One region of the Solibacillus sp. FSL H8-0538 genome, then DNA from elsewhere that is predicted to be linked to it. Evidence: a T-box and tRNA genes for the amino acid it is inferred to sense, from the RefSeq annotation. Region 1 holds a T-box; the other regions hold tRNA genes.
What was found. The T-box of region 1 lies ahead of MHH87_RS11980 (valine--tRNA ligase). A T-box ahead of a tRNA ligase gene usually reads a tRNA of that ligase, here a tRNA-Val.

Region 2: it encodes a tRNA-Val, which carries the amino acid that the T-box ahead of MHH87_RS11980 (valine--tRNA ligase) is inferred to sense. The anticodon was not compared.
Region 3: it encodes a tRNA-Val, which carries the amino acid that the T-box ahead of MHH87_RS11980 (valine--tRNA ligase) is inferred to sense. The anticodon was not compared.
Region 4: it encodes a tRNA-Val, which carries the amino acid that the T-box ahead of MHH87_RS11980 (valine--tRNA ligase) is inferred to sense. The anticodon was not compared.

The regions. Positions count from the first base shown of each region.
Region 1 covers NZ_JBBOPI010000001.1:2,504,518-2,512,633, reverse strand. The annotation lists gene MHH87_RS11990 (hypothetical protein) at 1-601, shown strand, start outside; gene MHH87_RS11985 (hypothetical protein) at 578-769, opposite strand; T-box leader at 846-1,078, shown strand; gene MHH87_RS11980 (valine--tRNA ligase) at 1,140-3,791, shown strand; gene MHH87_RS11975 (bifunctional folylpolyglutamate synthase/dihydrofolate synthase) at 4,117-5,403, shown strand; gene MHH87_RS11970 (bifunctional folylpolyglutamate synthase/dihydrofolate synthase) at 5,400-6,653, shown strand; gene MHH87_RS11965 (translation initiation factor 2) at 6,785-7,393, shown strand; gene MHH87_RS11960 (Maf family protein) at 7,488-8,075, shown strand; gene radC (RadC family protein) at 8,092-8,116, shown strand, end outside.
Region 2 covers NZ_JBBOPI010000001.1:307,921-316,036, forward strand. The annotation lists rRNA gene MHH87_RS01410 (16S ribosomal RNA) at 835-2,387, shown strand; rRNA gene MHH87_RS01415 (23S ribosomal RNA) at 2,600-5,529, shown strand; rRNA gene rrf (5S ribosomal RNA) at 5,603-5,718, shown strand; tRNA gene MHH87_RS01425 (tRNA-Val) at 5,732-5,807, shown strand; tRNA gene MHH87_RS01430 (tRNA-Thr) at 5,815-5,890, shown strand; tRNA gene MHH87_RS01435 (tRNA-Lys) at 5,897-5,972, shown strand; tRNA gene MHH87_RS01440 (tRNA-Leu) at 5,991-6,075, shown strand; tRNA gene MHH87_RS01445 (tRNA-Gly) at 6,119-6,193, shown strand; tRNA gene MHH87_RS01450 (tRNA-Leu) at 6,200-6,288, shown strand; tRNA gene MHH87_RS01455 (tRNA-Arg) at 6,314-6,390, shown strand; tRNA gene MHH87_RS01460 (tRNA-Pro) at 6,397-6,473, shown strand; tRNA gene MHH87_RS01465 (tRNA-Ala) at 6,484-6,559, shown strand; tRNA gene MHH87_RS01470 (tRNA-Ser) at 6,575-6,667, shown strand; tRNA gene MHH87_RS01475 (tRNA-Met) at 6,720-6,794, shown strand; tRNA gene MHH87_RS01480 (tRNA-Asp) at 6,798-6,873, shown strand; tRNA gene MHH87_RS01485 (tRNA-Phe) at 6,885-6,960, shown strand; tRNA gene MHH87_RS01490 (tRNA-Gly) at 6,966-7,039, shown strand; tRNA gene MHH87_RS01495 (tRNA-Ile) at 7,048-7,124, shown strand; tRNA gene MHH87_RS01500 (tRNA-Asn) at 7,140-7,214, shown strand; tRNA gene MHH87_RS01505 (tRNA-Glu) at 7,216-7,287, shown strand; gene MHH87_RS01510 (hypothetical protein) at 7,478-7,639, shown strand; gene MHH87_RS01515 (hypothetical protein) at 7,763-7,885, shown strand.
Region 3 covers NZ_JBBOPI010000001.1:3,175,640-3,179,959, forward strand. The annotation lists tRNA gene MHH87_RS15240 (tRNA-Cys) at 1-17, opposite strand, end outside; tRNA gene MHH87_RS15245 (tRNA-Gly) at 25-99, opposite strand; tRNA gene MHH87_RS15250 (tRNA-Gln) at 114-188, opposite strand; tRNA gene MHH87_RS15255 (tRNA-His) at 221-296, opposite strand; tRNA gene MHH87_RS15260 (tRNA-His) at 342-417, opposite strand; tRNA gene MHH87_RS15265 (tRNA-Trp) at 436-509, opposite strand; tRNA gene MHH87_RS15270 (tRNA-Tyr) at 517-600, opposite strand; tRNA gene MHH87_RS15275 (tRNA-Thr) at 618-693, opposite strand; tRNA gene MHH87_RS15280 (tRNA-Phe) at 707-782, opposite strand; tRNA gene MHH87_RS15285 (tRNA-Asp) at 811-886, opposite strand; tRNA gene MHH87_RS15290 (tRNA-Met) at 891-965, opposite strand; tRNA gene MHH87_RS15295 (tRNA-Val) at 999-1,074, opposite strand; tRNA gene MHH87_RS15300 (tRNA-Glu) at 1,099-1,173, opposite strand; tRNA gene MHH87_RS15305 (tRNA-Ser) at 1,206-1,297, opposite strand; tRNA gene MHH87_RS15310 (tRNA-Asn) at 1,312-1,386, opposite strand; rRNA gene rrf (5S ribosomal RNA) at 1,402-1,517, opposite strand; rRNA gene MHH87_RS15320 (23S ribosomal RNA) at 1,661-4,320, opposite strand, start outside.
Region 4 covers NZ_JBBOPI010000001.1:2,829,745-2,837,860, forward strand. The annotation lists gene MHH87_RS13360 (isochorismate synthase) at 1-225, opposite strand, end outside; gene MHH87_RS13365 (1,4-dihydroxy-2-naphthoate polyprenyltransferase) at 458-1,381, shown strand; gene MHH87_RS13370 (MerR family transcriptional regulator) at 1,456-2,217, opposite strand; tRNA gene MHH87_RS13375 (tRNA-Glu) at 2,311-2,382, opposite strand; tRNA gene MHH87_RS13380 (tRNA-Ser) at 2,392-2,482, opposite strand; tRNA gene MHH87_RS13385 (tRNA-Asn) at 2,494-2,569, opposite strand; tRNA gene MHH87_RS13390 (tRNA-Ile) at 2,579-2,655, opposite strand; tRNA gene MHH87_RS13395 (tRNA-Gly) at 2,662-2,735, opposite strand; tRNA gene MHH87_RS13400 (tRNA-Phe) at 2,739-2,814, opposite strand; tRNA gene MHH87_RS13405 (tRNA-Asp) at 2,827-2,902, opposite strand; tRNA gene MHH87_RS13410 (tRNA-Met) at 2,907-2,981, opposite strand; tRNA gene MHH87_RS13415 (tRNA-Ser) at 3,048-3,140, opposite strand; tRNA gene MHH87_RS13420 (tRNA-Ile) at 3,159-3,232, opposite strand; tRNA gene MHH87_RS13425 (tRNA-Met) at 3,240-3,313, opposite strand; tRNA gene MHH87_RS13430 (tRNA-Ala) at 3,337-3,412, opposite strand; tRNA gene MHH87_RS13435 (tRNA-Pro) at 3,420-3,496, opposite strand; tRNA gene MHH87_RS13440 (tRNA-Arg) at 3,503-3,579, opposite strand; tRNA gene MHH87_RS13445 (tRNA-Leu) at 3,604-3,692, opposite strand; tRNA gene MHH87_RS13450 (tRNA-Gly) at 3,699-3,773, opposite strand; tRNA gene MHH87_RS13455 (tRNA-Leu) at 3,817-3,901, opposite strand; tRNA gene MHH87_RS13460 (tRNA-Lys) at 3,920-3,995, opposite strand; tRNA gene MHH87_RS13465 (tRNA-Thr) at 4,002-4,077, opposite strand; tRNA gene MHH87_RS13470 (tRNA-Val) at 4,086-4,161, opposite strand; rRNA gene rrf (5S ribosomal RNA) at 4,172-4,287, opposite strand; gene MHH87_RS13480 (hypothetical protein) at 5,664-5,900, shown strand; gene tnpA (IS200/IS605 family transposase) at 6,363-6,866, opposite strand; tRNA gene MHH87_RS13490 (tRNA-Glu) at 7,039-7,110, opposite strand; tRNA gene MHH87_RS13495 (tRNA-Ser) at 7,125-7,215, opposite strand; tRNA gene MHH87_RS13500 (tRNA-Asn) at 7,227-7,301, opposite strand; tRNA gene MHH87_RS13505 (tRNA-Ile) at 7,311-7,387, opposite strand; tRNA gene MHH87_RS13510 (tRNA-Gly) at 7,397-7,470, opposite strand; tRNA gene MHH87_RS13515 (tRNA-Phe) at 7,477-7,552, opposite strand; tRNA gene MHH87_RS13520 (tRNA-Asp) at 7,565-7,640, opposite strand; tRNA gene MHH87_RS13525 (tRNA-Met) at 7,645-7,719, opposite strand; tRNA gene MHH87_RS13530 (tRNA-Ser) at 7,786-7,878, opposite strand; tRNA gene MHH87_RS13535 (tRNA-Ile) at 7,894-7,970, opposite strand; tRNA gene MHH87_RS13540 (tRNA-Met) at 7,978-8,051, opposite strand; tRNA gene MHH87_RS13545 (tRNA-Ala) at 8,075-8,116, opposite strand, start outside.

The DNA.
Region 1 (8,116 bases):
GGAAATGGTAGAACAGTTTGATTTTCCGTTACAGCTAGGTGCGATTGAAGAAGTAGTTTCGGTTCAAATAACGCCGCAATGGGAGCAACAACAGTTAGAAGAGTCCGTTCGGCTAACAGGCATTTATCATATTGCGGCAAGTGTGCGTTTTGATCCAACGAAGGAGGTACATCCAGGTGAAGGGATATTTATTGACCATTTAGATGTAAATAATTTAGATGGTTATTTTGAATATGCGCTCCCGCTTGAGGTGGACTTACCGAAAGAAAAAATGGAGACAAATCAACTCGCGCTAGACGTAAATGATGTATCGTTTTTTGTTTATGACGGATCAGGCTGTACGTTTAAGTGGCAAGTAGCGTGCCGCTTTGAGGGACAGCCTGTAGTGGAGGAAATCGTACCAGAGCAGGTGGTAAAACAGTTGTCAAATCATGTAACAGAGCAGTTGCCTGAGCAACTAGCGATCCTTGAGAGTAGTAGCCAATTAATACTCGCTCCAGAGCCTGAAAAAGTTGCAAATGCCCATGATGATTTTTATGCTGAGCTGGCGGAAGCGTATAGTTTATTGAATGTTACGCTAAATAAAGTCCGTCGTGAATAAGTACGCAAAGAAAATAAGTATGAGTAGTAAAATAAAGTCACCAGTCGTCGGAACAAAAAGCGTGCGAATTGCTTGAAAAATTGCAAGTGGAATAATGATATGCTTGCAATAAAAACGCACTTTACGGAGCCAAGGTGGCAGTAAATACGGATTGTAATTTCGGCGCATTATACACATCCTTTCTAAATTTGGTTTGACGCTTGAAAAATATGACTAAGTTATATACAATATGAACAGTTAAATAATTGATGCAAAGATTAGGAAGAGTAAAATGATTTTGCTTGTTTAGAGAAGAAACGGTAGCTGAAAAGTTTCTACAACGCAACCATTTGAATGTAGCCTGGGAGCAGCTTTCGTGAACTAACAGTAGCTAAAGCCGGTTAAACACCGTTACCGAATTAAGAGCTGAGCGCCACTTTTCGTGCTCGGAATAAAGGTGGTACCGCGAATATAATTTAAAACTCCTTCGTCCTTTTTAGAGACGATAGGAGTTTTTATTTGCCTAAAATCAGGTAATATTTGTAAGGAGGAATTTATAATGACAGAACATCAAGATTTATCAATGCCAACAAAATATGATCCGCAAGCAATCGAAGCGGGCCGCTATGAATGGTGGTTACAAGGGAAGTTTTTTGAAGCACAGCCAGAAAGCGATAAAAAGCCGTACTCAATCGTAATTCCACCACCGAACGTAACAGGGAAATTACACTTAGGTCATGCGTGGGATACAACATTACAAGATATCTTAATCCGTATGAAGCGCATGCAGGGGTATGATGCTCTTTGGTTACCAGGGATGGACCACGCTGGTATTGCAACACAAGCTAAAGTAGAAGCGAAACTTCGCGAAGAAGGAATTTCTCGTTATGACCTTGGTCGTGAAAAATTCCTAGAAAAAACATGGGAATGGAAAGAAGAATATGCAGGTCATATTCGTGAACAATGGTCTAAACTTGGACTAGCACTTGACTATTCTCGCGAGCGTTTTACATTAGATCAAGGCTTATCAGATGCCGTTAAAACAGTTTTCGTTCAATTATACGAAAAAGGTTTAATTTACCGCGGCGAGCGCATTATTAACTGGGATCCTGCAGCAAAAACGGCTTTATCAGACATTGAAGTAATTCACGAAGATGTTCAAGGTGCGTTTTATCATATGGAATACCCACTAGCTGATGGTTCAGGTAAATTAGAAGTTGCAACGACGCGTCCTGAAACAATGCTAGGAGACTCTGGTGTAGCAGTTCACCCGAATGACGAGCGTTACCAACACCTAATTGGAAAAACAGTAATACTACCAATCGTAGGCCGTGAAATTCCAATCGTAGCGGATGACTACGTAGATATGGAATTTGGAACAGGTGTAGTAAAAATGACACCAGCGCATGACCCGAATGACTTTGAAGTAGGTAACCGTCATAACTTAGAGCGTATTTTAGTTATGAATGAAGACGGTACAATGAATGAGCTTGCTGGTAAATACAATGGTATGGACCGTTTTGAATGCCGTAAGCAAATCGTTGCTGACTTACAAGAATCAGGCGTCCTAATTAAAATCGAAGAGCATATGCACTCAGTAGGGCACTCTGAGCGTACAGGTGCTGTTGTTGAGCCATACCTATCAGCGCAATGGTTTGTTAAAATGCAACCACTTGCAGATGCTTCTCTGGAATTACAAAAAGACGAAGAAGGTAAAGTGAATTTCGTTCCTTCTCGTTTTGAAAACACATACTCTCGCTGGATGGAAAATATTCGTGATTGGTGTATTTCTCGTCAATTATGGTGGGGTCACCAAATTCCAGCTTGGTATCATAATGAAACAGGTGAAATTTACGTTGGCAAGGAAGCACCTGCAGACGCTGAAAATTGGACACAAGATGAAGACGTACTTGATACATGGTTCTCGTCTGCACTATGGCCATTTTCTACTATGGACTGGCCAAACGAAGAAAGTGAATTATTCAAACGCTACTACCCAACGAACACACTTGTTACGGGCTATGACATCATCTTCTTCTGGGTTTCACGTATGATCTTCCAAGGAATTGAGTTTACAGGCGAGCGTCCATTCAAAGACGTATTAATCCACGGTTTAGTTCGTGATGCTGAAGGACGGAAAATGTCTAAGTCTCTAGGTAACGGTGTTGATCCAATGGAAGTAATCGAGCAGTACGGTGCAGATTCATTACGTTACTTCTTATCAACGGGTTCTTCTCCAGGTCAAGACTTACGTTACACAACTGAAAAAGTAGAAGCTACTTGGAACTTTGCGAATAAAATTTGGAATGCATCTCGTTTCGCTCTAATGAACATGGATGGCATGACTTATGAAGAAATTGATTTAACTGGTGACTTGTCAACTGCCGATAAATGGATTTTATCTCGTTTAAATGAAACAATTGACCGCGTAACAACGCTTGCTGATAAATATGAGTTCGGTGAAGTGGGCCGTGAGCTTTATAATTTCATTTGGGATGATTTCTGTTCTTGGTATATCGAAATGGCGAAGCTTCCACTTTACGGTGAAGATGAAGTGGCTAAGAAAACAACTCGTTCAGTACTTGCGCACGTACTTGATCAAACGATGCGTTTACTACATCCATTCATGCCATTCATTACAGAAGAAATTTGGCAACACTTACCACATCAAGGCGAGTCAATTACAGTAGCAGCATGGCCAACTGTAAATCCTGACTTTAACTTCAAGGCGGAAGCGGGTGATATGCAACTGCTTATGGATATTATACGTTCAGTACGTAACATCCGTGCGGAAGTAAACACGCCAATGAGTAAAAAAGTACCGTTATATATTTCAGCAAAAGATGCGGCAACTGCAGCTGTACTTGAAGCAAATAAAGCATACATCGAAAAATTCTGTAACCCAGAGACATTAACAATAGGTGAAGGGATTGAAGCGCCAGCACAGGCAATGTCAGCTGTTGTTTCAGGAGCAGAACTATTCTTACCTCTTGCAGGTTTAATTAACGTAGAGGAAGAAATCGCACGCCTTGAAAAAGAGCTTGAGAAATGGGCGAAAGAAGTAAAATTAGTAAATGGTAAGCTTTCAAACGAAAAATTCGTATCAAAAGCACCAGAAGCACTTGTTAATGTTGAGCGCGAAAAACTAGCGGATTATGAAGAAAAATTCGCATCAGTTGAAAAACGTTTAGCAGAGCTTAAAAATATGTAATAATGGTAATGCCCTAGATATCTAGGGCATTTTTTTAGTGGGTGAAAAAATATACCTTTCTCATCCACAGAAGTAAGGGCAAGAACTCGCCCTATTTAGGTCGAGTTGAGTCTATCTAAGTCGTTAGGTCTGTTAGATTGCATTGGTGCTATTCGCATTCATGCATCACACGCCGCTTGAACGTGAAGAGGAGGTGTTCATGCACTTGAAGGCTCATGCGGAAAGTCAGATTAGCGTGAATGCACCTCTCCAAAAAAGCTAAGTTATTACAACAACTAGTGGTTAGGAAATTATATCTTTTTATATACGAACGGAGTGTTTTCGAATGTTTCAGTCAATGAAGGAGTGCACAGATTTTATTTTTACATTAAAGGCGAGTATGTATAATGGAGTGCCATTAGAATTAGCGCAGATTATTTTAAAGGCACTCGGTAATCCAGAGCGAGGTACGAAATTTATTCACATCGCCGGCTCAAACGGCAAAGGCTCGACGCTGAATGCTACGCGTGAAATTTTAATGCAGCACGGCTTACGAGTAGGGGCGTTTATATCCCCGCATTTAGAGCGTGCAAATGAACGCATTACAATAAATAAACAACAAATTTCAGATGAGCAGTTTTTAACGTATACAAATCGCATTGCACATATAGTAAATACGCAACTTGACGGAAAGTTTCCGAGCTTCTTTGAAATGGTGACGCTTATTGCTTTCCAACATTTTGCGCAGGAAGAAATTGATGTAGCCATTATGGAAACGGGTATTGGCGGTCGTCTAGATTCGACGAATGTGTTAACTCCAGAAGTTTCAATTATTACGACGATTTCTTTAGAGCATACGGATATGTTAGGGAATACACATGCGCTCATAGCAGCAGAGAAGGCAGGGATTATTAAAGCAGGGAAGCCTGTTGTTGTTGGTGTTGAAAATGTTGAGGCACGTGCTGTTATTCAAACGAAGGCGGAAGTAGAAGAAGCGCCTTTTTATGTACTGCATAAACAAATACAAGTAACGGATTTGTTACAAGGTGATTCACAAATGTTTACGTATCGATTTGAAAATAAAATATACGAGCAACTTGCGCTTAAAATGGTGGGTAGGCATCAAGTACATAATGCAGCACTAGCCATTACAGCGGCAACCCTTTTTGCCCCTGAAATTTCGGAGGCAACGATTCGCCAAGCACTTGCTACTGCAAGCTGGGAGGGACGTTTCGAACGTTTTAGCGAGCAGGTTATTTTAGATGGGGCACATAATTCAGAAGGCACAACTGCACTGATCAACACCTTACAGCAAACGGAGCCAGAAAAACGTTATAAGTTCATTTATGCAGCGTTACAGGACAAGGATCATGCACTCAGTATTGCACTAATGGATGATGTGGCAACTGCGATGTACTTTACGCAAATTGAGCTTCCGCGTGCAGCGAAGGCGGAGCAATTAGCAGCGCAAAGTAAACATGTAAAAAAACGCTCAAATCCTAATTGGCAACAACTTGTGGAGCAGCAACTTGAGGCGCTTGAAAAAGATGAGCTACTTATTATTACGGGATCGTTGTATTTCATTGCAGAGGTACGCAGTTATTTGCTGCGAAAAGGAGAGATGATGAAATGATTCCAATGCTAGATTATTATAAGGAACAATGGCATGTGGCAAGTGAACGCATCATTAAGCCTGGATTGGATTCAATGAAGCAGGCATTAGCGGCATTAGGTCACCCGGAACAGGACTTGGCGGTTGTGCATTTAGCTGGAACAAATGGCAAAGGCTCTACGCTAACATTTATTGAGCAAATCGCACGTCAGCACGGATTAACAGTAGGGAAATTTATGTCTCCGTGTATAATCGATGTGCATGACCAAATTCAAATTAATGAGCAACCAATCACTTCAATGCAAATGAATAGTATTTTTCAAACGATGCAACAGGCGGGCCTGAGCGGGCAGTTGACGGACTTTGAGCTTTTGACATGCGCGGCATTTTTGCATTTTAAAAATGAACGTGTAGATATCGTGTTACTCGAAGCGGGCATGGGTGGACGCGAAGATAGCACTAATGTCATTACGCCGATTGTTTCCGTTATTCCAAGCATCGCACTAGAGCATACGAATTTTTTAGGTACGACGATTGCTGAAATTGCCGGACATAAAGCGGGAATTATTAAAGAGGGTAAACCTGTTGTTGTCGGGCGTTTACAGCAACATGCAATGGCGGTCATGGTGAGTGAGGCAAAGGCTAAAAAGGCCACGTTATTAGTATTAGGTGATCTGTTTGAAGCGCAAACGGCCGCAAATGGTGATAGCTATACAAATGATGACATGAGCATTCGTGTTGAAGGACTTCATCGCCAGCTCCCGGGTGCACATCAACGAGATAATATGGCACTTGCGATTACCGCCTTTTTTGAAGTGGCAAATACCTTGCAGGTAGCAATTGATTTGGAAGCAATTAAACGAGGGGTAGCCGCAGCGAAAGTACCGGGCCGGTTTGAAGAAGTTTTGCCAAATGTGTATTTCGACGGGGCGCATAATCCGGCTAGTGCAGAAATGCTGGTACGTACAATTGAACAGCAATTTCCGAATAAACGAATAGAATTTTTAGTCGGAATGTTAGCGGACAAAGATGTAGAAGCAGTTTTACGCATTTTCGAACGGGTAGGTAGAAAATTTACGTTTGTAGATTTTGATAACGACCGTGCTATGGATGCTCAGCAAATACTTGCAATCAGTAATGCAGAGGAAACCGAGATTGTACAAGACTGTATTCCAATGTTACATCGACAAATGTCAGAGGGTACAGTTCGAATTGTTACGGGTTCGCTCTATTTATTAAGTGAAATTCGAAAACAGTTAATAGTACGATGAAAATTGGTGTATACGGACGAATTAGCATGAAAATAGGAGTAATATAGTGAAAAATTTTTAAGACGAGACGACAGTAGTCTCGTCCTTTTTTATCAATAATTTGTTACGGTAAGTAAAAAGAGGTGTTGCTAATGCTATTTATCCGTTCACTTCGTAAAAGTGCAGTCTTACGTGCCATGCTGTACGGAACACTGTCTGGCATAGTAGGTGTCATATTATTTGTAGTATTACTTAAACTTCCAGTAGCAACAGACAGTGGAGAATTAATACCTGTAGATGAGCAAAACAATGTGAGTGTAACTGAAGAGAAGGAACTCTTTTATGCATCACAGCACGGTGTTTTTTCATCGTTTGAAGGGGCAACTGAGTTTATGGCAGGTTTTCCTACGCTAAATAAAGCGGCCGTTGTAGAAGTAGAAGGACAGTATTTTGTGTGGTCGAAGATAGCAAGTATAAAGGAAGATGCGATTGCGGTAACAGTCCCTGCGTCCTTCTCCAAGTCCTTTACATTCATTAGTAGCTGTCCAGAGCCGTCTTTGCAAAAATTACCGAGTATTTTAAAAAATGAAAAATGGTTAAATAATTCTTTTGACAAAACGGAAGACATGACAGCCTTACCTGAAGGCTGGGAGTCGCTCATTACAGAGGTGGCGAAGCTTTCGAAGGATACGAAGGTGACGAGATTGCATGCTTTAACGCATTATTACGAGCAATTAGAATGCTTGAAAATAGCATTTTGATGCAGGAAAGCGACGGAAATCTCATTTTGTGATTTTTATGATCAATTTTCAAATCGGCTTCTCTCGGCTATCATTAGAGGGAGGAGGAATGGTAATGAAATTTTCAACAATAGAACAATTTGTATTAGCGTCCGCATCACCGAGACGAAAGGAATTGCTATCCATGCTTGGCATTCCGTTTGACATCGTCACGAGTAATGTGGAAGAGACAAGCGTGCGCGCCGATTCCGTGCAAGAGTATGTACGTGAGGTAGCACTGCTGAAGACGAGGGACGTTGCGGTCAACTGTCCAACTAAAACCGTTATTGGTGCTGATACGATTGTTGTTTTCAACAATAAACTACTGCATAAGCCAAAATCACATGAAGAAGCCATTTCGCATCTAAAAACGCTTGCGAATAATCGCCATCAAGTAATGACGGCGGTCGCCATTATTCAACCGAACGGCAGTGAGACGACTTTTGTTGAAGAAACGACAGTCGTTTTTAAAGACGTTTCAGCGGCGTTAATTGAAGCGTATGTTCATTCAGGTGATCCCTTTGATAAAGCAGGAGGCTACGGGATTCAAACGATCGGTGCACTGCTTGTAGACCGAATTGAAGGAGATTACAATAATGTAGTTGGCCTACCACTTGCCACATTAGTTGAAACATTGCTTACTTTACATCTACTAAAACTTTAAAGAGGAAGTGATGTAATTGACAGTAACGCCGTTTCCAGAAT
Region 2 (8,116 bases), 2.2 Mb from region 1:
TTCTGTTCTCTTTCCCAATGACAAATTCCTTAACACGTATAGCCCGATGATGAATTACTTATTCGTGTGTAAAGCGTCCTAAATCAATTACTATTCTAATAGAAGAAGTAGAACCCATATAGCTCGAGTACAGATATTTTCGGATATATAATTTATGATTCGGTCCGGTGTTTCGTTTTTCGTATATAGTATTAGTGAGTTGTTAAACGATATTAAAATAGTAATATTGTTTAATAGCTCGATCTTATGCCTCGTAGAGAATAGTAATTTTATTATTCTCTACTTATTTATTGGTGAAAGAATCATGCATATTAGCATTTTCTAATTCGATTAAAATGCAGAGTATGAAGTAAGGAGGATACATTCCTTCATCTAATAAGTGAGAAAGAAGGGGGGACGGAATGTTCTTTTTTTATCCGATAACGACTTGAACTACTGCTAAAAGAAGCACCTAGACCGTTACTTGGAAGATTGGCTGGGAACGTAACTTTAGTTAAGGGTAAAAAAGTTTAGAAAAAGTGTTGACTTTATATTTAAAGATAAGGTATTATATTAAATGTCGCTAAGATGTGACGAACTAAGAAATGCATAATGATTTCGAAAGTCATGAAAAACTTTTTCAAAAAAGTTGTTGACGAACGAAAGAGGAAATGTTATATTAGTAAAGTCGTTAAAACGGCAACGAAATAATGAACCTTGAAAACTGAACAAGCAAAACGTTAATTAAAACAACGTTTCAACGCACTGACTTCTGTCAGTGGAGATTGAAACAAAAACATAGATATCAACTTTTAGTTGATACGCTAGCAAAGCAAATGAGCTTTCAAACTAACTTTTATGGAGAGTTTGATCCTGGCTCAGGACGAACGCTGGCGGCATGCCTAATACATGCAAGTCGAGCGAATGATGAAGAAGCTTGCTTCTTCTGATTTAGCGGCGGACGGGTGAGTAACACGTGGGTAACCTACCCTATAGATTGGGATAACTCAGGGAAACCTGGGCTAATACCGAATAATACATTTCCTTTCATGAGGAGATGTTAAAAGATGGTTTCGGCTATCACTATAGGATGGGCCCGCGGCGCATTAGCTAGTTGGTGAGGTAACGGCTCACCAAGGCAACGATGCGTAGCCGACCTGAGAGGGTGATCGGCCACACTGGGACTGAGACACGGCCCAGACTCCTACGGGAGGCAGCAGTAGGGAATCTTCCACAATGGGCGAAAGCCTGATGGAGCAATGCCGCGTGAGTGAAGAAGGATTTCGGTTCGTAAAACTCTGTTGTAAGGGAAGAACAAGTAGCGTAGTAACTGGCGTTACCTTGACGGTACCTTATTAGAAAGCCACGGCTAACTACGTGCCAGCAGCCGCGGTAATACGTAGGTGGCAAGCGTTGTCCGGAATTATTGGGCGTAAAGCGCGCGCAGGTGGTTCCTTAAGTCTGATGTGAAAGCCCACGGCTCAACCGTGGAGGGTCATTGGAAACTGGGGAACTTGAGTGCAGAAGAGGATAGTGGAATTCCAAGTGTAGCGGTGAAATGCGTAGAGATTTGGAGGAACACCAGTGGCGAAGGCGACTATCTGGTCTGTAACTGACACTGAGGCGCGAAAGCGTGGGGAGCAAACAGGATTAGATACCCTGGTAGTCCACGCCGTAAACGATGAGTGCTAAGTGTTGGGGGGTTTCCGCCCCTCAGTGCTGCAGCTAACGCATTAAGCACTCCGCCTGGGGAGTACGGTCGCAAGACTGAAACTCAAAGGAATTGACGGGGGCCCGCACAAGCGGTGGAGCATGTGGTTTAATTCGAAGCAACGCGAAGAACCTTACCAGGTCTTGACATCCCATTGACCATTATGGAGACATAGTTTTCCCTTCGGGGACAATGGTGACAGGTGGTGCATGGTTGTCGTCAGCTCGTGTCGTGAGATGTTGGGTTAAGTCCCGCAACGAGCGCAACCCTTATTCTTAGTTGCCATCATTTAGTTGGGCACTCTAAGGAGACTGCCGGTGACAAACCGGAGGAAGGTGGGGATGACGTCAAATCATCATGCCCCTTATGACCTGGGCTACACACGTGCTACAATGGACGGTACAAACGGTTGCCAACCCGCGAGGGGGAGCTAATCCGATAAAACCGTTCTCAGTTCGGATTGTAGGCTGCAACTCGCCTACATGAAGCCGGAATCGCTAGTAATCGCGGATCAGCATGCCGCGGTGAATACGTTCCCGGGCCTTGTACACACCGCCCGTCACACCACGAGAGTTTGTAACACCCGAAGTCGGTGAGGTAACCTTTATGGAGCCAGCCGCCGAAGGTGGGATAGATGATTGGGGTGAAGTCGTAACAAGGTAGCCGTATCGGAAGGTGCGGCTGGATCACCTCCTTTCTAAGGATAATTACGGAAGATTTCATCTTGGATGAAATCACAATTAACGTTTTGCTGTTCAGTTTTGAAGGTTCATTCTTAAATGAATGATATACTTCAAAACTTGTTCTTTGAAAACTGGATAAAACGACATTGAAAGCAATGAAATAAATCAAGTAATAAACTGTAAGTTCTTAAGTCTTACCTTCGGGTAAGCAGTAACTAATCTTTATGGTTAAGTTATTAAGGGCGCACGGTGGATGCCTTGGCACTAGGAGTCGATGAAGGACGGCACTAACACCGATATGCCTCGGGGAGCTGTAAGTGAGCTTTGATCCGGGGATTTCCGAATGGGGGAACCCACTATGTTTAATAGCATAGTATCTACGCGTGAATACATAGCGCGATGAGGACAGACGCAGGGAACTGAAACATCTAAGTACCTGCAGGAAGAGAAAGAAAATTCGATTCCCTGAGTAGCGGCGAGCGAAACGGGAATAGCCCAAACCAAAGAGCTTGCTCTTTGGGGTTGTAGGACATTCTATACGGAGTTACAAAAGAATGAGCTAGACGAAGCGACTTGGAAAGGTCTGCCATAGCAGGTAATAGCCCTGTAGTCAAAAGTTCATTCCCTCTTGAATGTATCCTGAGTACGGCGGAACACGTGAAATTCCGTCGGAATCCGGGAGGACCATCTCCCAAGGCTAAATACTACCTAGTGACCGATAGTGAACCAGTACCGTGAGGGAAAGGTGAAAAGCACCCCGGAAGGGGAGTGAAATAGATCCTGAAACCGTGTGCCTACAAGTAGTTAGAGCCCGTTAATGGGTGATAGCGTGCCTTTTGTAGAATGAACCGGCGAGTTACGATTACGTGCGAGGTTAAGTTGATAAGACGGAGCCGCAGCGAAAGCGAGTCTGAATAGGGCGAATTAGTACGTGGTCGTAGACCCGAAACCAGGTGATCTACCCATGTCCAGGGTGAAGGTGAGGTAACACTTACTGGAGGCCCGAACCCACGCACGTTGAAAAGTGCGGGGATGAGGTGTGGGTAGCGGAGAAATTCCAATCGAACCTGGAGATAGCTGGTTCTCTCCGAAATAGCTTTAGGGCTAGCCTCGTGATTGAGAATACTGGAGGTAGAGCACTGTTTGGACTAGGGGGGCATCTCGCTTTACCGAATTCAGACAAACTCCGAATGCCAGATATTTATACACGGGAGTCAGACTGCGAGTGATAAGATCCGTAGTCAAAAGGGAAACAGCCCAGACCACCAGCTAAGGTCCCAAAGTAATCGTTAAGTGGAAAAGGATGTGGCGTTGCTTAGACAACCAGGATGTTGGCTTAGAAGCAGCCATCATTTAAAGAGTGCGTAATAGCTCACTGGTCGAGTGACGCTGCGCCGAAAATGTATCGGGGCTAAACGATTCACCGAAGCTGTGGATGCATACTTTGAGTATGCGTGGTAGGAGAGCGTTCTAAGTGCGCTGAAGTCAGACCGGAAGGACTGGTGGAGCGCTTAGAAGTGAGAATGCCGGTATGAGTAGCGAAAGACGGGTGAGAATCCCGTCCACCGTATGACTAAGGTTTCCTGAGGAAGGCTCGTCCGCTCAGGGTTAGTCGGGACCTAAGCCGAGGCCGATAGGCGTAGGCGATGGACAACAGGTTGATATTCCTGTACCACCTCCTCACCGTTTGAGAAATGGGGGGACGCAGTAGGATAGGGTAAGCGCGCCGTTGGTTGTGCGCGTCCAAGCAGTAAGGTGTGTATGTAGGCAAATCCGCATACTTTAACATTGAGCTGTGATGGCGAGTCCGTATGGACGAAGTTCCTGATTTCACACTGCCAAGAAAAGCCTCTATCGAGGTGAGAGGTGCCCGTACCGCAAACCGACACAGGTAGTCGAGGAGAGAATCCTAAGGTGTGCGAGAGAACTCTCGTTAAGGAACTCGGCAAAATGACCCCGTAACTTCGGGAGAAGGGGTGCTCTTGAGCGTGTTAAAGCGCATGAGAGCCGCAGTGAATAGGCCCAGGCGACTGTTTAGCAAAAACACAGGTCTCTGCAAAACCGTAAGGTGACGTATAGGGGCTGACGCCTGCCCGGTGCTGGAAGGTTAAGAGGAGTGGTTAGCGCAAGCGAAGCTGCGAATTGAAGCCCCAGTAAACGGCGGCCGTAACTATAACGGTCCTAAGGTAGCGAAATTCCTTGTCGGGTAAGTTCCGACCCGCACGAAAGGCGTAACGATCTGGGCACTGTCTCAACGAGAGACTCGGTGAAATTATAGTACCTGTGAAGATGCAGGTTACCCGCGACAGGACGGAAAGACCCCGTGGAGCTTTACTGTAGCCTGATATTGAATTTTGGTACAACTTGTACAGGATAGGTAGGAGCCAGAGATCCCGGAGCGCCAGCTTCGGAGGAGGCGTCGGTGGGATACTACCCTGGTTGTATTGAACTTCTAACCCATGCCCCTTAGCGGGGTAGGAGACAGTGTCAGGCGGACAGTTTGACTGGGGCGGTCGCCTCCTAAAGAGTAACGGAGGCGCCCAAAGGTTCCCTCAGAATGGTTGGAAATCATTCGTAGAGTGTAAAGGCATAAGGGAGCTTGACTGCGAGACCTACAAGTCGAGCAGGGTCGAAAGACGGGCTTAGTGATCCGGTGGTTCCGCATGGAAGGGCCATCGCTCAACGGATAAAAGCTACCCCGGGGATAACAGGCTTATCTCCCCCAAGAGTCCACATCGACGGGGAGGTTTGGCACCTCGATGTCGGCTCATCGCATCCTGGGGCTGTAGTCGGTCCCAAGGGTTGGGCTGTTCGCCCATTAAAGCGGTACGCGAGCTGGGTTCAGAACGTCGTGAGACAGTTCGGTCCCTATCCGTCGTGGGCGTAGGAAATTTGAGAGGAGCTGTCCTTAGTACGAGAGGACCGGGATGGACATACCGCTGGTGTACCAGTTGTCTTGCCAAAGGCATCGCTGGGTAGCTATGTATGGACGGGATAAGTGCTGAAAGCATCTAAGCATGAAGCCCCCCTCAAGATGAGATTTCCCATTACGCAAGTAAGTAAGATCCCTCAAAGACGATGAGGTAGATAGGTTCGAGGTGGAAGTGTGGCGACACATGGAGCTGACGAATACTAATCGATCGAGGACTTAACCACATTATTACATTATGAATTGCATTCAATGAACCGTTTATCCAGTTTTGAAAGAATAAGCTTTCAACTAAATAAGTGAAGTGATGATGGCAAAGAGGTCACACCCGTTCCCATACCGAACACGGAAGTTAAGCTCTTTAGCGCCGATGGTAGTTGGGGGCTTCCCCCTGTGAGAGTAGGACATCGCTTCGCTTATTTTTTATGTGGAGGATTAGCTCAGCTGGGAGAGCACCTGCCTTACAAGCAGGGGGTCGGCGGTTCGAGCCCGTCATCCTCCACCATCTAAATGCCGGTGTAGCTCAGTTGGTAGAGCAACTGACTTGTAATCAGTAGGTCGAGGGTTCGACTCCTTTCGCCGGCACCATTTAGAGAGCCATTAGCTCAGTTGGTAGAGCATCTGACTTTTAATCAGAGGGTCGAAGGTTCGAGTCCTTCATGGCTCACCATTTTCATATTTGTCTGCTGCGGGTGTGGCGGAACTGGCAGACGCACTAGACTTAGGATCTAGCGCCGCAAGGCGTGGGGGTTCGACTCCCTTCACCCGCACCATTTAATTTCATATATTGTCAGAATAAAAATTTCTTAAGCACATGCGGAAGTAGTTCAGTGGTAGAACACCACCTTGCCAAGGTGGGGGTCGCGAGTTCGAACCTCGTCTTCCGCTCCAACATGTGCCGGGGTGGCGGAACTGGCAGACGCACAGGACTTAAAATCCTGCGGTGAGTGATCACCGTGCCGGTTCGATTCCGGCCCTCGGCACCATTTTACTTTTCAACATTAAATTATAGCGCCCGTAGCTCAATTGGATAGAGCGTCTGACTACGGATCAGAAGGTTGTGGGTTCGACTCCTGCCGGGCGCGCCATATAGACGGAATGTAGCTCAGCTTGGTAGAGCACTTGGTTTGGGACCAAGGGGTCGTAGGTTCGAATCCTGTCATTCCGACCACTACATTATTGGGGCCTTAGCTCAGCTGGGAGAGCGCCTGCCTTGCACGCAGGAGGTCAGCGGTTCGATCCCGCTAGGCTCCACCATTTAAATATTGTCTCGGAGGTATACCCAAGTCCGGCTGAAGGGATTAGTCTTGAAAACTAACAGGCGGGTTAAACCGCGCGGGGGTTCGAATCCCTCTACCTCCTCCATTTTTTAATCAAGTTAAATGGTATATTTAAAACTTAAATTACATATTATTTTCGCGGGGTGGAGCAGTGGTAGCTCGTCGGGCTCATAACCCGAAGGTCGTCGGTTCAAATCCGGCCCCCGCAACCAAATGGTCCCGTGGTGTAGCGGTTAACATGCCTGCCTGTCACGCAGGAGATCGCCGGTTCGATCCCGGTCGGGACCGCCATTTTTAATTGTGGGTCAGTAGCTCAGTTGGTAGAGCATTAGATTGAAGCTCTAAGTGTCGGCGGTTCGATTCCGTCCTGACCCACCATATTTGCGGGTGTAGTTTAGTGGTAAAACCTCAGCCTTCCAAGCTGATGATGAGAGTTCGATTCTCTTCACCCGCTCCATTTTGAATGGGCCTATAGCTCAGCTGGTTAGAGCGCACGCCTGATAAGCGTGAGGTCGATGGTTCGAGTCCATTTAGGCCCACCATTCAATTATTATTATTCCGAAGTAGCTCAGTGGTAGAGCATCCGGCTGTTAACCGGACGGTCGTAGGTTCGAGTCCTACCTTCGGAGCCATGGCCCGTTGGTCAAGCGGTTAAGACACCGCCCTTTCACGGCGGTAACACGGGTTCGAATCCCGTACGGGTCATCTCAAACGTGTAGCACTTTGCTACACGTTTTTTATTTGTTAAGGAAATTATAAAATTGGTTCTATACTAAATGGTTCTATACTAAATGTTGGGGTATTACTACAATTTGAGGGTAAAAAAAGACACGTAACACCCAAATGTCTTATACTTTAGTTGCTGAACAAAAGATAAGATGGGGGTTACGTGTACATGCATTCTAACATAAGTTTACCAGGATTTGAAGACGCGATTATTTTAAAGACAGAGGTGCGTGGAGGGCAGTATCTGATTCATTTTGAAATGCCCATAACGACGCAGGTTTGTCCAAACTGTGGAGAAGATACACGCCGTGTGCGATTATCGTTGGACTAAGGTAAAGCATTTAAAAATGGCAGAGTAAAAGGTACCCTATAAGATAGACACTTTAAAAAAGGTCTATCTTATAGGGTCTTTCTGTTTATAACGAAGAAAAATGGAATGGTGGAGCGGATTAAAATGTCAAAAAAGTTATTCACTAAAAAACAACAAGAACAGCTTAAATGCAATCCTTATGTGAAGGCTGTCAGTGAAAAGGCCATTACGTATACGGATGAATTTAAGCGTTTATTTATTGCGTAAAATGAACAAGGGAAATTGCCACGTCTGATCTTTGAAGAGGTTAAACAAGAAGTGAACCGTTATATGACGTACTCTAATCATTATCGTGGGCAATGGAACAAAAAAAAGAAGGACGCTGAGAAGTACAGACGTCATCTGATTGAAAAAGCAGTCTAGCCCTATTATAAAATGTCTTTTACAAAGGGAATAATTTAGAGTGGTATCCTCAATGTACTTTTTAATTTTGTCAAT
Region 3 (4,320 bases), 670 kb from region 1:
CACTTGGCTATGCCGCCTTGAAATTGGAGCGGAAGACGAGGTTCGAACTCGCGACCCCCACCTTGGCAAGGTGGTGTTCTACCACTGAACTACTTCCGCTTAATAAAATAAAATGGCTGGGGAACCTGGATTCGAACCAGGGCATGACGGAATCAAAATCCGTTGCCTTACCGCTTGGCTATACCCCAACATGTTATAAAAATTAACTATTGAAATTTAATGGGGCGACTGATGGGAATCGAACCCACGAATGCCTGAACCACAATCAGGTGCGTTAACCACTTCGCCACAACCGCCATGATGTTAAATATGTTACCTTATAAAAATTTAAATAGAAAAAATGGGGCGACTGATGGGAATCGAACCCACGAATGCCTGAACCACAATCAGGTGCGTTAACCACTTCGCCACAACCGCCACTATTAATATTTAAATTGGCAGGGGCAGTAGGAATCGAACCCACATCAAAGGTTTTGGAGACCTCTATTCTACCGTTAAACTATGCCCCTGTAAAAATGGTGGAGGGGGACGGATTCGAACCGCCGAACCCTAAGGAGCGGATTTACAGTCCGCCGCGTTTAGCCACTTCGCTACCCCTCCAGGAAAATCATTAAAAATGGTGCCGGCGAAAGGAGTCGAACCCTCGACCTACTGATTACAAGTCAGTTGCTCTACCAACTGAGCTACACCGGCATTTTAAAAAATATGGTGGGTCAGGACGGAATCGAACCGCCGACACTTAGAGCTTCAATCTAATGCTCTACCAACTGAGCTACTGACCCATATTTTTTATGTATCTTATTTAAAAGATGGCGGTCCCGACCGGGATCGAACCGGCGATCTCCTGCGTGACAGGCAGGCATGTTAACCGCTACACCACGGGACCATTTTGGTTGCGGGGGCCGGATTTGAACCGACGACCTTCGGGTTATGAGCCCGACGAGCTACCACTGCTCCACCCCGCGACAATACTATTTAATGTTTGTAAATAAATTAGATGGTGGAGGATGACGGGCTCGAACCGCCGACCCCCTGCTTGTAAGGCAGGTGCTCTCCCAGCTGAGCTAATCCTCCATCTGGTTAGTTAAATATAATAAATGGTGACCCGTACGGGATTCGAACCCGTGTTACCGCCGTGAAAGGGCGGTGTCTTAACCGCTTGACCAACGGGCCATTTAAGTAATCTCTTGTTGTTTAAATTTGGCTGGCGGAGAGTAAGGGATTTGAACCCTTGAGGCAGTGTTAACCGCCTACACGATTTCCAATCGTGCTCCTTCGGCCGCTCGGACAACTCTCCAAGATTCGAAAGAATGGCTCCGAAGGTAGGACTCGAACCTACGACCGTCCGGTTAACAGCCGGATGCTCTACCACTGAGCTACTTCGGAATAATTAAATTGTAAGCCTAGCAACGTCCTACTCTCACAGGGGGAAGCCCCCAACTACCATCGGCGCTAAAGAGCTTAACTTCCGTGTTCGGTATGGGAACGGGTGTGACCTCTTTGCCATCATCACTAGACTTTTTTTGAAAGACAATAATTATTATATCACATCTGAAGAATTTTTCAAGTGTTTTTTAATATATTTTTGTAATTTCATCAAGAAATTATTCTTTCAAAACTGGATAAACGGTTCATTGAATGCAATTCATAATGTAATAATGTGGTTAAGTCCTCGATCGATTAGTATTCGTCAGCTCCATGTGTCGCCACACTTCCACCTCGAACCTATCTACCTCATCGTCTTTGAGGGATCTTACTTACTTGCGTAATGGGAAATCTCATCTTGAGGGGGGCTTCATGCTTAGATGCTTTCAGCACTTATCCCGTCCATACATAGCTACCCAGCGATGCCTTTGGCAAGACAACTGGTACACCAGCGGTATGTCCATCCCGGTCCTCTCGTACTAAGGACAGCTCCTCTCAAATTTCCTACGCCCACGACGGATAGGGACCGAACTGTCTCACGACGTTCTGAACCCAGCTCGCGTACCGCTTTAATGGGCGAACAGCCCAACCCTTGGGACCGACTACAGCCCCAGGATGCGATGAGCCGACATCGAGGTGCCAAACCTCCCCGTCGATGTGGACTCTTGGGGGAGATAAGCCTGTTATCCCCGGGGTAGCTTTTATCCGTTGAGCGATGGCCCTTCCATGCGGAACCACCGGATCACTAAGCCCGTCTTTCGACCCTGCTCGACTTGTAGGTCTCGCAGTCAAGCTCCCTTATGCCTTTACACTCTACGAATGATTTCCAACCATTCTGAGGGAACCTTTGGGCGCCTCCGTTACTCTTTAGGAGGCGACCGCCCCAGTCAAACTGTCCGCCTGACACTGTCTCCTACCCCGCTAAGGGGCATGGGTTAGAAGTTCAATACAACCAGGGTAGTATCCCACCGACGCCTCCTCCGAAGCTGGCGCTCCGGGATCTCTGGCTCCTACCTATCCTGTACAAGTTGTACCAAAATTCAATATCAGGCTACAGTAAAGCTCCACGGGGTCTTTCCGTCCTGTCGCGGGTAACCTGCATCTTCACAGGTACTATAATTTCACCGAGTCTCTCGTTGAGACAGTGCCCAGATCGTTACGCCTTTCGTGCGGGTCGGAACTTACCCGACAAGGAATTTCGCTACCTTAGGACCGTTATAGTTACGGCCGCCGTTTACTGGGGCTTCAATTCGCAGCTTCGCTTGCGCTAACCACTCCTCTTAACCTTCCAGCACCGGGCAGGCGTCAGCCCCTATACGTCACCTTACGGTTTTGCAGAGACCTGTGTTTTTGCTAAACAGTCGCCTGGGCCTATTCACTGCGGCTCTCATGCGCTTTAACACGCTCAAGAGCACCCCTTCTCCCGAAGTTACGGGGTCATTTTGCCGAGTTCCTTAACGAGAGTTCTCTCGCACACCTTAGGATTCTCTCCTCGACTACCTGTGTCGGTTTGCGGTACGGGCACCTCTCACCTCGATAGAGGCTTTTCTTGGCAGTGTGAAATCAGGAACTTCGTCCATACGGACTCGCCATCACAGCTCAATGTTAAAGTATGCGGATTTGCCTACATACACACCTTACTGCTTGGACGCGCACAACCAACGGCGCGCTTACCCTATCCTACTGCGTCCCCCCATTTCTCAAACGGTGAGGAGGTGGTACAGGAATATCAACCTGTTGTCCATCGCCTACGCCTATCGGCCTCGGCTTAGGTCCCGACTAACCCTGAGCGGACGAGCCTTCCTCAGGAAACCTTAGTCATACGGTGGACGGGATTCTCACCCGTCTTTCGCTACTCATACCGGCATTCTCACTTCTAAGCGCTCCACCAGTCCTTCCGGTCTGACTTCAGCGCACTTAGAACGCTCTCCTACCACGCATACTCAAAGTATGCATCCACAGCTTCGGTGAATCGTTTAGCCCCGATACATTTTCGGCGCAGCGTCACTCGACCAGTGAGCTATTACGCACTCTTTAAATGATGGCTGCTTCTAAGCCAACATCCTGGTTGTCTAAGCAACGCCACATCCTTTTCCACTTAACGATTACTTTGGGACCTTAGCTGGTGGTCTGGGCTGTTTCCCTTTTGACTACGGATCTTATCACTCGCAGTCTGACTCCCGTGTATAAATATCTGGCATTCGGAGTTTGTCTGAATTCGGTAAAGCGAGATGCCCCCCTAGTCCAAACAGTGCTCTACCTCCAGTATTCTCAATCACGAGGCTAGCCCTAAAGCTATTTCGGAGAGAACCAGCTATCTCCAGGTTCGATTGGAATTTCTCCGCTACCCACACCTCATCCCCGCACTTTTCAACGTGCGTGGGTTCGGGCCTCCAGTAAGTGTTACCTCACCTTCACCCTGGACATGGGTAGATCACCTGGTTTCGGGTCTACGACCACGTACTAATTCGCCCTATTCAGACTCGCTTTCGCTGCGGCTCCGTCTTATCAACTTAACCTCGCACGTAATCGTAACTCGCCGGTTCATTCTACAAAAGGCACGCTATCACCCATTAACGGGCTCTAACTACTTGTAGGCACACGGTTTCAGGATCTATTTCACTCCCCTTCCGGGGTGCTTTTCACCTTTCCCTCACGGTACTGGTTCACTATCGGTCACTAGGTAGTATTTAGCCTTGGGAGATGGTCCTCCCGGATTCCGACGGAATTTCACGTGTTCCGCCGTACTCAGGATACATTCAAGAGGGAATGAACTTTTGACTACAGGGCTATTACCTGCTATGGCAGACCTTTCCAAGTCGCTTCGTCTAGCTCATTCTTTTGTAACTCCGTATAGAATGTCCTACAACCCCAAAGAGCAAGCTCTTTGGTTTG
Region 4 (8,116 bases), 330 kb from region 1:
ATTTTGATCGTTTTGGATGACATATGCGTGCCCTAAACCAACTAACGTAAATGTTTTCTCGCGATTTTGCCAATAAAATCGTTGGCCTTTATAGTGTGTTTCTCCCGCCGCAAAAAATGCTAGCGCAGATAATCGACTTACCTCAATTGTTTCCATATAAAAATGCTGTTTTGAGTTCAAAGAGCCCACCTTCACTTCAGTGGTATTATACCCCTTGTAATGCATGAAAATTCCCTCCGTCGTTTGCAATTTCGACTCGTCACAAAACTAGCAGAAAACAAGTCTCCTGCCAGTGTAAACTGCTCTATAAATTGCCTATCGTCCTCTATTCAATATCTATACTATCATACCATTTTTACAACTACCATTGTATGGTTAAGCAACTCCCCTATCCATTTCGTTGATATTCATATAAAATGAATAAGATATTGTTTTTTTGAAGGAGAGAAATTATTTTATGACTAAAGTCATCGAAGCGGATACTAGCTTTAAAGTATGGTGGCATTTAACACGACCACACACATTAACAGCTTCATTCGTTCCCGTATTTTTAGGAACTGCCATCGCTGCAGCTATTGCTGAGCACGACATCAATATCATGCTATTTTTCGCTATGTTAATTGCAAGTATGCTTATTCAAGCAGCGACGAATATGTTCAATGAATATTATGATTACAAGCTCGGGTTAGATAATGAAAACTCTGTCGGCATCGGCGGGACAATCGTTCGTCACGGGGTTGCACCGAAAACGATACTGTTGATTGCACTAAGCTTTTACGCTATTGCGATGTTACTTGGTATTTACATTTGCGCAAGCTCTTCTTGGTGGTTAGTCGCTGTTGGGCTAGTATGTATGGTAATTGGCTATTTATATACAGGCGGTCCTTATCCAATTGCGTACTCACCGTATGGGGAATTTGTGTCTGGTGCAGTAATGGGGATGGGAATCGTACTTATTTCATTCTTTATTCAAACAGGTACAGTAAGCTTGGATGCTGTATTCATCTCAGTACCTAGCATGATCTTAGTTGGAGCAATTATGCTATCTAATAATATTCGTGATATTGTAGGAGACAAAGACGGCGGTCGTAAAACAATGGCCATTTTAGTCGGACGCCACAATGCGATTACAGTGCTTGCTACGTTTTTCATCGTTTCTTATGTGTGGATTATCGTATTAATTATTTTTAACGATTTATCTCCGTGGGCACTTCTTATTTTCTTAAGCATAAAAAAACCAATCGCAGCGATTCAATTATTCCGTACGAAAGAAGCGCCACTAGAAGTCATGCCAGCGATGAAGTCTACTGCTCAAACAAATACATTTTTCGGCTTCCTTTTAGGTGTCGGCATACTGATTCAACATTTCTTTTTTGCATAAAACAAGCGCATCGTCGAATTTGGCGATGCGCTTGTTTTTATTTACGTTAAACAATATTTATACGTGTCGAATATTTAATTTGTTGTATAGTTTTCAATTGCATCATGTAAAAACTGCGTAGCCCCTGTACCAACTCGCCCATCATAGTACGCAATAAATCGTTCATCTAGCACATACATTTGCGCCAAACCATTATGTGCTGCCTTTGTATATTTTGGCCAGTAAAAGCTTAACCACCTTTTATGGAGCTCCGCCACCTCAAAAGCAACTTCACTTCGGGGATCACCTACATCCATCGCTTCTTTTAAGCGCTCGAATAACATCTCTTCTAATTGATTAACTGCTTTATATTGTTCTTCTGTTAGTTCTTTTAGTTTACCATAAGAGGCTAAAACAGCTTCTTCCCCGTGGCGTTCACGGATTTCCTTACCATATTGCTGCTCATTTTTTTCAATCAGTTTCGTTTTAAATACATTAAACTTCTCTTCGTTTGTCATATCTTTACCCTCCTCTATTGATTGTAATGTTTTTGTCACCGTCTCAATCATTCGATCTACATAATCTCTTTTAGCGATTAAAAGTTCACGTTGCTCATGAAGTGCGGTCTTTATAGTAAAGGCTGGCGATTGAAGTATTTCTTTAATTTTCTGTAATGGAAAACCTAATTCCCTATAAAATAAAATTTGTTGCAATAAATTCACTTCAGCCTCTGTATACTCGCGGTAACCATTGTCATGAACGCGCGCTGGCCGTAGCAAGCCGATTTCATCATAATAACGTAATGTACGGTGACTGACTCCTGAAACTTTCACTAGTTCATTGATGAACAACTTCATCACCTCCCTATGAATACTATAAACAATGACGTAACGTCAAAGTCAAGCAAAAAAAAAAGATTGAGATGATTTAATCATCTCAATCTTTTAATATGACCCGTACGGGATTCGAACCCGTGTTACCGCCGTGAAAGGGCGGTGTCTTAACCGCTTGACCAACGGGCCAAAATTCTATGGCGGAGAAGGAGGGATTCGAACCCTCGCACCGCTTACGCGATCTACACCCTTAGCAGGGGCGCCCCTTGAGCCACTTGGGTACTTCCCCATAGAATAAATTGGCTCCGAAGGCAGGACTCGAACCTGCGACCTGCCGGTTAACAGCCGGATGCTCTACCAACTGAGCTACTTCGGAATAATGAAATGGTGGGCCTAAATGGACTCGAACCATCGACCTCACGCTTATCAGGCGTGCGCTCTAACCAACTGAGCTATAGGCCCTTAAAGTGGAGCGGGTGAAGAGAATCGAACTCTCATCATCAGCTTGGAAGGCTGAGGTTTTACCACTAAACTACACCCGCAAATGGTGGGTCAGGACGGAATCGAACCGCCGACACTTAGAGCTTCAATCTAATGCTCTACCAACTGAGCTACTGACCCACAATTTATAAATGGCGGTCCCGACCGGGATCGAACCGGCGATCTCCTGCGTGACAGGCAGGCATGTTAACCGCTACACCACGGGACCATTTTGGTTGCGGGGGCCGGATTTGAACCGACGACCTTCGGGTTATGAGCCCGACGAGCTACCACTGCTCCACCCCGCGACAATAAATATTAACTTAACATTATATAGTTTGAGTTTTAAAGAAATCATTTAATATAATTAAAGATGGAGGAGGTAGAGGGATTCGAACCCCCGCGCGGTTTAACCCGCCTGTTAGTTTTCAAGACTAATCCCTTCAGCCAGACTTGGGTATACCTCCAAAGTTATATATAAATGATGGACCTTACAGGACTCGAACCTGTGACCGGACGGTTATGAGCCGTCTGCTCTAACCAACTGAGCTAAAGGTCCTTTAAGATGGCGGCAGAGGGAGTCGAACCCACGACCTTTCGGGTATGAACCGAGTGCTCTAGCCAACTGAGCTACACCGCCAGGATCTTTATAATGGTTAAAAATGGTGGAGCCTAGCGGGATCGAACCGCTGACCTCCTGCGTGCAAGGCAGGCGCTCTCCCAGCTGAGCTAAGGCCCCAAAATAATGGTCGGAATGACAGGATTCGAACCTACGACCCCTTGGTCCCAAACCAAGTGCTCTACCAAGCTGAGCTACATTCCGTCTATATGGCGCGCCCGGCAGGAGTCGAACCCACAACCTTCTGATCCGTAGTCAGACGCTCTATCCAATTGAGCTACGGGCGCTATTATTTGTTATTAAAAAATAAATGGTGCCGAGGGCCGGAATCGAACCGGCACGGTGATCACTCACCGCAGGATTTTAAGTCCTGTGCGTCTGCCAGTTCCGCCACCCCGGCACATGTTGGAGCGGAAGACGAGGTTCGAACTCGCGACCCCCACCTTGGCAAGGTGGTGTTCTACCACTGAACTACTTCCGCATGTGCATAAGAATTTATTACTCTGACAGTATATGAAATTAAATGGTGCGGGTGAAGGGAGTCGAACCCCCACGCCTTGCGGCGCTAGATCCTAAGTCTAGTGCGTCTGCCAGTTCCGCCACACCCGCAGCAGACAAATATGAAAATGGTGAGCCATGAAGGACTCGAACCTTCGACCCTCTGATTAAAAGTCAGATGCTCTACCAACTGAGCTAATGGCTCTCTAAATGGTGCCGGCGAAAGGAGTCGAACCCTCGACCTACTGATTACAAGTCAGTTGCTCTACCAACTGAGCTACACCGGCATTTAGAATGGTGGAGGATGACGGGCTCGAACCGCCGACCCCCTGCTTGTAAGGCAGGTGCTCTCCCAGCTGAGCTAATCCTCCTGGGTATAATGCCTAGCGACGTCCTACTCTTGCAGGGGGAAGCCCCCAACTACCATCGGCGCTAAAGAGCTTAACTTCCGTGTTCGGTATGGGAACGGGTGTGACCTCTTTGCCATCATCACTAGACTTGCACATGAAGTGCTAATTTTGTCGTTACAACATGGATATCGTAAACTTTTACGAAGTTTGTTTATATGACTTCTGTGTTAGCAGAAGTTCGTTTGTTGCTGTCCCTTAAGACAAGATTTAGTATATAACGGATTTCAATCTTATGCAACACTTTTTTATAAAAAAGTAATTCGGTGTATTTTTCTAGCTAAATTTGGTATGTAAGAGAAATTGTACACCCATTGATCATTATATCAATTCTACTTTCAAAATCAAACCTTAATTCAAAAATAGAAAAAAATAGGGTGTAGTATCTCATATATATCCCTCCTCACTACCTAAAATTTCATTCATAGCTTTTGTAAAACCTCAATTTAATAATTTGTTTGCTCTACTGTTGCTGATGATCCAAAAAATTGACAAAAGCATTACACATAATCTGCATGTGTAGTAATAATTTACTTTCCCATCTTTGACGAAAATACTAAGGATAAAATGGCTAATAAATTCCCTTCCGTGCCGCTACCTATGAAAATAAGTTCGTCCTCCGATAGGTCGAACTTATTCACAATGACCTTTCTAGCTTTTTTAATGTAATAATCGGCTTATCCAACTGCACCATTTAAACTCGCGCAATTTTATGTATTCTCTTCCCCACCTCAATATAACTATTCAGCGCTGCGTTACTCATTGGGGACGTAGCAAACTATTACCGTTCGTCCTAAACCCATAATAGGCTCAAATCTGGCACTACTATCAAAACTGCAACTATAGCACAATATGATGCATACACTTCGTATTCTTCTCGATGAATAGCGTATAGGGAAATGCCTTCAAGTACTCACCACATTACATGAGCATTAATACTATTATTTAGATGGACTAAAACAATCAACAGGTAGCATTTACGCGAAAAGCTTCGCCTAGAATACATAGTCACTCTGAAAAAAAGATGCCCAACCGAACGAGAGCACTGAAAAACCCTTAAACAGTATTTTTCACCGTATTTTTATACTTCTTCAATATTTTATCCAAAAAGCATAGGTGCGGCGACGCGAGACTTCTGCACGGGAAGCAGTACAGGTGAGACCCTGTAGGAGGGTCTCCAACGCCCGCAAAAAAGCGTGTACCGTGGCACCAATGACCTATCACTATTTAGCCTATATTTAGTGGAGTTTTCAGTAGAAATCCACTTTTTCAGTGCCCTCAGCCGAACTGGGCACAGCAATCGCTAATTTTTGAACACGGACAAATACAACCTACCCGTCAACCCGGCACGTTGTAGAAATAACAGTGGTACAAAGACTAAAGTTGGTCATACACATAAAACGACAACCGGGCTACGGATGCTCGATATACATGCTGTGTGAACTAGAGGCGCTTATATTATCGAAGTGGACGGTATTGACTGCATCATGCTAAAAGACAACCATCTCGCCTTTTCTGGAAGTATTACAGAAGCCGTAAAAACTACTTGTAGTAACATTGGTCATACTGTAAAAATTGAAATGAAAAATCAACTTTGCGAAGTCTTAGTAGCCTGTGAAATGATTATTACCATTTATCTACCTCACACCGAAAGAGATGGCAGCTTGGAACAAGATGCTGCAAACATCCAATTCCTCTTATAAAAAGGTCACTGCTCGGTAAATGAAGGCTTCAAACCATACCTTGTAAAGTAAATACGTAAAACTAACCCGCAATGCGCGTACTTTGTACACCCTGAATGTAGCCGAGATGTTGTTGTAGCTTCAGATGATACGAGATTGACGAAATAGAATATAGATGTCTTTCATGGTGCACCACTCTACTCTCAATGAACAATAAGTAAAGAAAGGAATCTTGTCCACTTAATCAGTAAAAAAATCCTCAAAATAATACTTGCTTCATTATTCTTAGTTATCCAATAATCAAAACCACCAGTATAACTGCTGGTTTGCTCTACGCGTGAAACGCTGGGGTACTGGCTCATGTCTAAAGACATTCTGAAAGGTCCCCCAACTGCACTCCGTTTCCTCACAGACCGCTAAAGCGGCTTATTTTAGTAGATAAGAAAGGATAACTTTCATATCTACATAAGTAAGGACAGCATCTCACCCTATATTGGGTGAGATGTGTCTTTCTAATCTTTTCTTTCTTTTGATTTCTTCTCCTGTGAATGGGTCAATGAATTCTTTCATTGTCATTTGATCTTCCAGGATATCTTCTTGTAATTGGTTTTTAATGTACTCTTGAATTACTTTTCGATTTCGTCCTACTGTGTCGACATAATATCCTCGACACCAAAATTTACGATTTCCATATCGATCGTTCAAATTCGCATGTCGATCGAAAATCATGAGACTACTTTTCCCTTTTAAATACCCACCAAATGCCGATACGCTTAACTTCAGTGGGATACTGACTAACAGATGAATATGATCTGGACATGCCGTTGCTTCAATAATTTCTACACCTTTTCTTTCACATAGTTGGCGTAGTATACGACCTATGTCCGCTTTTATTTGACCATAAATAATTTGTCTTCTGTACTTTGATGCGAAGACGATGTGATACTTACAATTCCATGTTGTATGTGCTAAACTTTTATTATCCATTTTGGGTACTCCTTTCGTACGAAGTCAGTTGACTAGACCTGACTTTATTGTACGACTGGAGTTTTTTTTTTGTCCATAGCTAAAAGCTTTTTGGAACCCCCGGCATAGCAGGGGGGTTTCAAAACATACAAAAAAAAGATTGAGATGATTTAATCATCTCAATCTTTTAGTATGACCCGTACGGGATTCGAACCCGTGTTACCGCCGTGAAAGGGCGGTGTCTTAACCGCTTGACCAACGGGCCTAAAAACATACTTATGGCGGAGAAGGAGGGATTCGAACCCTCGCACCGCGTTAGCGATCTACACCCTTAGCAGGGGCGCCTCTTGAGCCACTTGAGTACTTCCCCAAAATAAAAAATGGCTCCGAAGGTAGGACTCGAACCTACGACCGTCCGGTTAACAGCCGGATGCTCTACCACTGAGCTACTTCGGAACAATGACATGGTGGGCCTAAATGGACTCGAACCATCGACCTCACGCTTATCAGGCGTGCGCTCTAACCAGCTGAGCTATAGGCCCATTCAAAAATGGAGCGGGTGAAGAGAATCGAACTCTCATCATCAGCTTGGAAGGCTGAGGTTTTACCACTAAACTACACCCGCAAAAAATGGTGGGTCAGGACGGAATCGAACCGCCGACACTTAGAGCTTCAATCTAATGCTCTACCAACTGAGCTACTGACCCATAATTTAAAAATGGCGGTCCCGACCGGGATCGAACCGGCGATCTCCTGCGTGACAGGCAGGCATGTTAACCGCTACACCACGGGACCATTTTGGTTGCGGGGGCCGGATTTGAACCGACGACCTTCGGGTTATGAGCCCGACGAGCTACCACTGCTCCACCCCGCGACAATAATAATTAATTTAATAAAATGTAGATTGAGTTTTAAAGGCACCATTTAATTTGATTAAAAATGGAGGAGGTAGAGGGATTCGAACCCCCGCGCGGTTTAACCCGCCTGTTAGTTTTCAAGACTAATCCCTTCAGCCGGACTTGGGTATACCTCCATGGCTGTATTTAAATGGTGGACCTTACAGGACTCGAACCTGTGACCGGACGGTTATGAGCCGTCTGCTCTAACCAACTGAGCTAAAGGTCCTTTAAGATGGCGGCAGAGGGAGTCGAACCCACGACCTTTCGGGTATGAACCGAGTGCTCTAGCCAACTGAGCTACACCGCCAGGATCTTTATAATGGTTAAAAATGGTGGAGCCTAGCGGGATCGAACCGCTGACCTCCTGCGTGC